Regions from separate parts of the Cryobacterium sp. Hh11 genome, predicted to be linked through region 1. Evidence: riboswitches for the same ligand, from Rfam matches in the RefSeq annotation. Region 1 holds a riboswitch; the other holds the start of a gene.

Region 1 (3,398 bases):
GCCTCGCCGAGCACGAGTGCGCGTGGCGGCAGCCCGGCGATTCCCGCCGTGCCCGTGAACTCGTCGATGCGGTGTTCGACCAGCACGACGGCCGGCCGGTAGGTGTCGACGGCCGAACGGATGGCGCGGCGCACGGCGCCCAGGCCCGCCGCGTCGAGCATCGAGGTGGGTTCGTCCAGCAGGAGCACGGCCGGTTCGGCGATGAGGGTGGCGGCGAGGGCCACGCGCTGGCCTTCGCCGCCGGACAGCTGCCCGGTCGACCGGTGTCGCAGCATCCGTGCCTGAACAGCGTCAAGCGCGCGATCGATGCGCGCCGAGATAAGTGCCGGGTCGACACCGCGGTTTTCGAGCGGCAGGGCAAGCTCCTGTTCGACGTCGGGCAGGCAGACCGACGATGCGGGGTCCTGCGCGACCACGCCGACGAGCCGGGACAGCTCGACGACGGAGGTTTCGATGCTGAGCGTCCCTCCCATGCGCACACTGCCGCCGAGCGAGGCTACGACCGAATGCGGAATGACGCCGGTGATGGTCTGCAACAGGGTGGATTTGCCCGAACCGGAGGCGCCGAACACGATGAGCTGCTCGCCCGGCGCGAGGCGCACCGACACGTCGCTGAGCACGGCCTCGGGCCGACGCGGGAATCGCACCGACACGTCCTGCAGTGTCAGGATGTCGGTCTCAGGCACGGGCGAGGCGATCGCGGCCGATCGCGAAGTTGTCGACGACGCCGGTTTTGTCGAGGGCATCGACGATGAGTTTGGCCAGCAGCCCGCCGAGAATCACGCCGGAGATCAGCTGAATAGCGAGGCGCAGCAGAAAGATCTCCTGGCCGTACCAGCCGGAGCGAAATGCCGAGTAGAAGAACACCAGCCCGGCGCCGAGCAGCCCCGAAAGTGCGTAGGTCAGCCAGCTGTAGTTGCGGTAGCGAGTGAGGGCGAACGGAATCTCGCTGCCCGCGCCTTGAATGGCGGCGGCGACGAAGAGCAGCGGCCCGACCATAGAGCCGAGAAAGACGACCTCGATCACCGACGCGATAACCTCCGCAAAGATGCCGGCGAACGGCCGTCGCACGATGGCGATCGCGATCGGGGCGACGAGCAGCCAGGAGCCGAGCAGAAAGTGCTGCGCGAGGTCGCCGGCCGGACCCATCGCGATCGACAGGGCGGTCCAGGCCTGCACGAATATCCAGTAAAGAAAGCCGAACACGACACCGAGCACGACGACAAGCACGAGGTCTTTGAGGCTCCAGTGCCTTTTCTTGGCGGATGCTGTGGGCATGGCCGTTTCCTTCTGGTCGGCGTCAGGACGCATGGGAGTTCAGGCTCGGGCTGTTGAGGGACAGGGTCGCGTGCGTCGCCACGTGCTGCACCGTTCGGCCGGCCACGATCCAGCCGGCGGCGATGACCTGCAACACGAGGGCGAGGTCGCCCTCGAGCCGGGTGACGAAGTGCTCGCTGTGTACCGTGAGCCCGGAGGCCTTGGCGCTCTCGATCGCGGCGTAGATGTCGCGCATGTGATCGGCGGAAGCAGAACCGGTGCCGTCATCCAGTGGATACAGTGCCCATTCTGCGACAGCGTGTACGCCGGTGGGCGTGAGGTTCACGACCTCGGCGAACAGCCCGCCGGTGGGCGGCAGCGTGCAGGTGACTTCGCCAGGGCATCCTCGGGAGAATTGCACGGTTGCCGTGACATGGGCTCCGCTGCGGCTCGCGCCGGCGACGACCTGGCTGACGTAGCGCAGCAGGTCGGGTTCGGCGCCGGACAGGTAGGTGCTGACGACGCCGGTTTGAAGTGCGATCCCGGTCGAATCTGCCTGCTGGAGCGCGTCGAGAATGACGGCGGCGTAGTCGTCGCGCATGACGGCGAGGGTGAGGCGCGCGCCAATGCCGAATTCCGCCGGTGTGGCTGTGAAGGGGGTTTCTGGAATGATCGTGCCCATTTCTTTCGTGGGGGCACGGGAAAGACGAGTCAGCCTCCCTGCGCTGGCATGATCCAGATCAGGTTCGACGGTCGAAGCCTCTGCAGCTTCCTCTCAGCCCGATTAATCGGACTCCCGTGTTGATACAACGAAAGTATGGCATGCCCGGCGGGGCCGAGGTCGCCGAGGCTGGCGCCCTGCAGCCGCCACCGACACACCACTGGAAATTGGGCAGCACGTGCAGCAATTGTTCCAGCGCCTGATCGACCAGGGCCAGGGCGGCAATGTGTGTGACGACACCTGTGCCGGTCGGCGAGGGCGTACTGTGCCCCGCCGTGTCGCTAGCCCTCGATGATGAGGATGCTTGCGGCGATCACGCTCCGGGCACGATTTGTGCACGACAGTGTTATTCGTTCGGATACCGTAGACCGATCTTTGCCCGGATGGCATCCATTGTGCGCATGACCGTCACCGATTCCTCGGGAGTGATCAGGGGGCTACCGTGATTGCCGTCTCGGATGACGCGTTCCACTTCGGCTGCTTGAAACTGCATGCCACGTCCGGATACTGCTTGGTCATAGACGTCGACAAGTGAATTCCTTGCGTCATAAAGCGACACCGTGGTTGGTGCGTACCAGGTGTCCGCGATTTCGATGCGGCCCTCGGTGCCAAGGATCGTGGCTCGGTTGGGGCCTCGCGTCTCGAGTGATGAGAACGATGTCGACATCGCGCCGTTCTCGTGCGTGAGGATCGTCGCGACCGACGCGTCAACTCCTGATCGGGTGAACGTTGCGTGAGCGTCGATGTCGACGGGGGCACCAAGGATATCGTGCGCGAAGGAAACGGGGTAGATACCGAGGTCCAGGAGCGCGCCGCCGGCTAGATAGGGGTTGTTGATGCGGTGAGTGTCTTCACGAGGAAGGTTCTGCGTGTGGTCGGCGTGGAGGGAACGGATCTCCCCGAGGCGGCCCGCCGCGATCAAGTTGCGCACGTGTGCCATGTGCGGGAGGAACCGCGTCCACATGGCCTCGACCACGACGAGGCCCATTTGCAGGCCGAGTTCGACGACGGTGGAAGCCTGGGCTTCCGTGAGAGTAAACGACTTCTCGACGAGGATGTGTTTGCCGTGTTCGAGCGCGAGCGTTGCATTTTCGGAGTGCAGGTTGTGTGGCGTTGCGATGTAAATCACGTCGACGTTCGGGTCGGTAGCGAGGTCCTCATACGAACCATGGGCCTGGGGAATCCCATGGGTTGCCGCGAAAGCCTCGGCTGACGCGAGAGAACGCGACCCCACGGCCGCCACCCGGTGGCCGTGGGCGATCAGGTCTCTCGTGAACGCTCCGGCGACGCCCCCCGTTGCGAGGATCCCCCAGCCAATCATCCCGTCAGATCGTGGGAACGGGTCCCTCATACTCACGGCGCCGTCCGGTAATCGAGGACTACTTGCAGCGCGGCCTCTGGCGACGCGTCGAGCATCGTG
Region 2 (3,398 bases), on a different contig from region 1:
GAATATCTCGAAATTCTGCGCTCGGTTGCCGACCAGCACGCACGACTCTGGGCCGTCAACGATCGGGCGGATATCGCCAGCCTGGCGGGCGCTCCGGTATTTCATGTAGGCCAGACAGACCTGCCGGTGGCCTCCGCTCGCACCCTGCTCGGCCCGGCCGCTGTGATCGGCCTGTCCACACACAGCACCGAACACGTGGATGCAGCCCTGGCCGCGAACGATCTCAACTATTTTTGCGTCGGCCCAGTCTGGGCCACACCGACAAAACCCGGTCGAGCGGCGGTCGGAACGCAACTTCTGCGTTACGCGGCCGCCCGCAGCGCAGCCACCGACAGCGAGCTGCCATGGTTTGCCATCGGTGGCATCGACCTCAGCAACATCAACCAGGTCGTCGACGCTGGCGCAACTGGAGTGGTTGTGGTGCGCGCGATCACCGACGCCAACGACCCGACGGATGCCGCGCAGCGACTTCTGGCCAGCCTGCCCGCGCTGGGCTGATACCGCACACAGTACCGAGTTTGGCGTGGTCATCTCAGGCCAACACAGATTGCCGAGGGGCGTCGAAGAAATCGAGCTCGAACCGTGACGAGGTGGCAAACGCCTGGCGCATCGCCGAGCGTTGCGCGTCAGAGGCCGTGGCCGCAGCGTCGTCGGTGAGCGCGATGACTTCCCTCGTGGCCGCGGCGAATTCTTCATCGGCATAGGTCTGGAGCCACGCGGCATATGGATGTACTGCTGTCTCGGTGCGCGCCAGAAAGTCGGTGTGCAGCCGCTCACCGACATCCGCATAGAGCCAAAAACAGGGCAACAGCGCCGCCAGAAGCACCGCATAGTTTCCGCCCTCAGCGAGCCCGAGCAAGTGATCCAGGTAGCCAGCCGTTACCGGTCCGGCCTCGGACGACACGTCCCGTTGCCCCAGCCAGTTTCTGTGCAGTTCCAACTCAACGTCGCGGCACCGTCGTGCCGAATCGGCCAGAAACCGCTGTGCGTGCATGCTCGGCGCGATCTCACTGGCGCGCGCAAGAACGCGCGAGTAAGTGGCGAGGTAGAGCGCGTCCTGAGCGAGGTAATACGCAAAATCTCGCTCGGCCAGAACCCCAGTACCGAGATCCGTAATGAACGGCAGATCGAAGATCTGCGTGCGAATCAGCTCGACATCGCGCCACAGTGTCGCACTGAACTTCACCGAATCAGCTGGTGTGGCCGACTCGGCCGACGCGCCTGCGAACAGCCGATGAAAGTGATGGATCGGGCCATGGCCCTGACCGACCTCGAGGTCGTCAGCATGGATCAGAGCATCCTGAAGCCAGTCTTTGACCTCGGCCAGAGACGCAGCCCAGTCCCCGGTTCGCGCCTGTACCGTGGCCATTGCCGAGGAGAGCGAGCATCCGGTGCCGTGGGTATTCTTGGTGGCGATACGCGGCGAAGCAAACTCGACAACGCTCTGTGCCAGCAGCCCGTGGGTGTTGACCAGGGCGTCAGGGCAGAGGGTTTCGTCGAAATGACCCCCCTTCACCAACACGGTTACTCCGGTCTGGGCGGATAGTCGTTTGCCCTGCTCGATGGCCGCAGCCCAGTTTTCCGCTGGGGGTTCTGCGAGCAGAACGGCCAGCTCGGGAACGTTGGGTGTGACGAGATCGGCGAGGGGGATCAGATCACGCAGCGCCTGCTCCGCTTGGGGTTCGAGCAGCCGGTGGCCACTCGTTGCCACCATCACCGGGTCGAGCACGACGAGCGGAGGACGGTGGGCATTGAGCCAGGAACGCACCTCGTGAATCACGTCGATTTCGGCGAGCATACCGATCTTCACGGCATCGATGGTCACGTCATCGCTCACTGCGTTCAATTGCTGGCGCAGAAACGCGACCGGCGGGGTGTGCACCGAGCGCACCCCGCGTGTGTTCTGCGCGACCAGGGCTGTTACTACTGCCATGCCATACCCGCCGTTGGCCGCGATGCTTTTCAAATCGGCGTGGATGCCGGCACCGCCGGTCGGGTCGGTGCCGGCGATACTGAGAATCCGAGGCGTGGTGCGCGGCGTGATACTCGAGGTCTGATCAGTCATCCGTGACATTCCTTCGCTAGTGCTAACTAGACAGGTTCAACGGGTATTCATCTCAGCTCGCGCATTGTGCGGAGCACCCCGTGTCACTCAGCAGCCTATACGCCAACAAACGTCACTCAGCTACCGATGCCAGAATCGTGGGCGTTCAGGACACGCCCCGAGCTCACAGGTCGGCGAGCAGGCTCACCGGGTTTTCAATGCAGCCGGCCACATAGGTGAGAAACCCGGCGGCGGTGCCGCCGTCGCAGACCCGATGGTCGAACACCATGGAGAGTTCTACGACGGTGCGAACCGCGAGTGCGTGTTCGACCACCCACGGCCGCTCGATCATGCGCCCAATGCCGAGAATGGCCGCTTCGGGATGGTTGATGATCGCGGCCGAACCGTCGACGCCGAGCGATCCGAAGTTGTTGAGGGTGAAGGTTCCCCCGGTCAGCGCGCTCGGCGAGAAGGTGCCGTCGGGCGATTGCGCCACCAGCGCGGCGAGGGCATCGCGCAGCTGTCGCGTACTCATCGCGTGGGCACGGTGGATGACGGGAACCATCAGCCCGCGTGAGGTCTGCGCCGCAATGCCGAGGTTGATGGCTCCGTACTGGAGAATCTCCTGGCTCGCGGTGTCGACCGAGGAATTGAGCACCGGATACCGGCGCAGCCCGGCCACTACGAAGCGCGCGATGAGCGCCGTCACGCTGAACCGCTCACCCGTCGCCGCGAGCAGCTGGTTTCGCGCGGCGAACAGGGCGGTCGCGTCGACGTCGAGCCAGATCGTCGCCTCGGGAATCTCCCGACGCGACGTGGTCAGCCGCTGTGACACAACCTTGCGCAGGCCGGTGATGGGAATGCGAATATCCGCACTCGCCGCGTCGACAGCGCTGGGCGGCGTCGCAACGTCGACATCGGCTGCCACATCGACAGCCACGGCCGGAGCGGTGAGCGCGCGAATGTGTTCCTCGACGTCGCTGCGCAGCACCAGACCGTCGTGCCCGCTCCCGGCCAGCGTGCTCGCGTCGAACCCGTTCTCGCGCGCCAGCCGGCGCACGATCGGAGACACGACGGGGGAGCGGCGGATCGGGTCGACCGTGCTGGACGAATCGATGGTCGGAGAAACGGATGCCGCCACCTCGGCGGGGCGCTCGGCCAGCGCAACAGCGACGGGCGGCGTCGATGCAGCCGGTGCAGCCGGTGCCGGGGCATCCGCTGCCCGCGGGGTGCCGAACCGCCCGGCGGCCACCTTGCGCGCCGGCCGGGTGCTTTCGGTCGTGCCGTAGCCGACCAGAACGGCTCCGGAGCCTTCGACCGCCACGACGGTCGCCGCGGCGACCGGAACGCCGAC

The links. Region 1 has a riboswitch for thiamine pyrophosphate ahead of E3T46_RS16525 (YkoF family thiamine/hydroxymethylpyrimidine-binding protein). Riboswitches for the same ligand answer to the same signal wherever they lie in the genome.
Region 2: another riboswitch for thiamine pyrophosphate. It lies ahead of E3T46_RS10705 (bifunctional hydroxymethylpyrimidine kinase/phosphomethylpyrimidine kinase); the one in region 1 lies ahead of E3T46_RS16525 (YkoF family thiamine/hydroxymethylpyrimidine-binding protein).

The regions. Positions count from the first base shown of each region.
Region 1 is NZ_SOHF01000037.1:102,826-106,223, forward strand. Features, by position in the region: gene E3T46_RS16515 (ATP-binding cassette domain-containing protein) at 1-686, opposite strand, end outside; gene E3T46_RS16520 (ECF transporter S component) at 679-1,278, opposite strand; gene E3T46_RS16525 (YkoF family thiamine/hydroxymethylpyrimidine-binding protein) at 1,301-1,939, opposite strand; TPP riboswitch at 1,957-2,067, opposite strand; gene E3T46_RS16530 (Gfo/Idh/MocA family oxidoreductase) at 2,325-3,299, opposite strand; gene E3T46_RS16535 (zinc-binding alcohol dehydrogenase) at 3,332-3,398, opposite strand, start outside.
Region 2 is NZ_SOHF01000022.1:8,565-11,962, forward strand. Features, by position in the region: gene thiE (thiamine phosphate synthase) at 1-498, shown strand, start outside; gene E3T46_RS10705 (bifunctional hydroxymethylpyrimidine kinase/phosphomethylpyrimidine kinase) at 533-2,074, opposite strand; TPP riboswitch at 2,057-2,156, opposite strand; gene E3T46_RS10710 (dihydrolipoamide acetyltransferase family protein) at 2,229-3,398, opposite strand, start outside.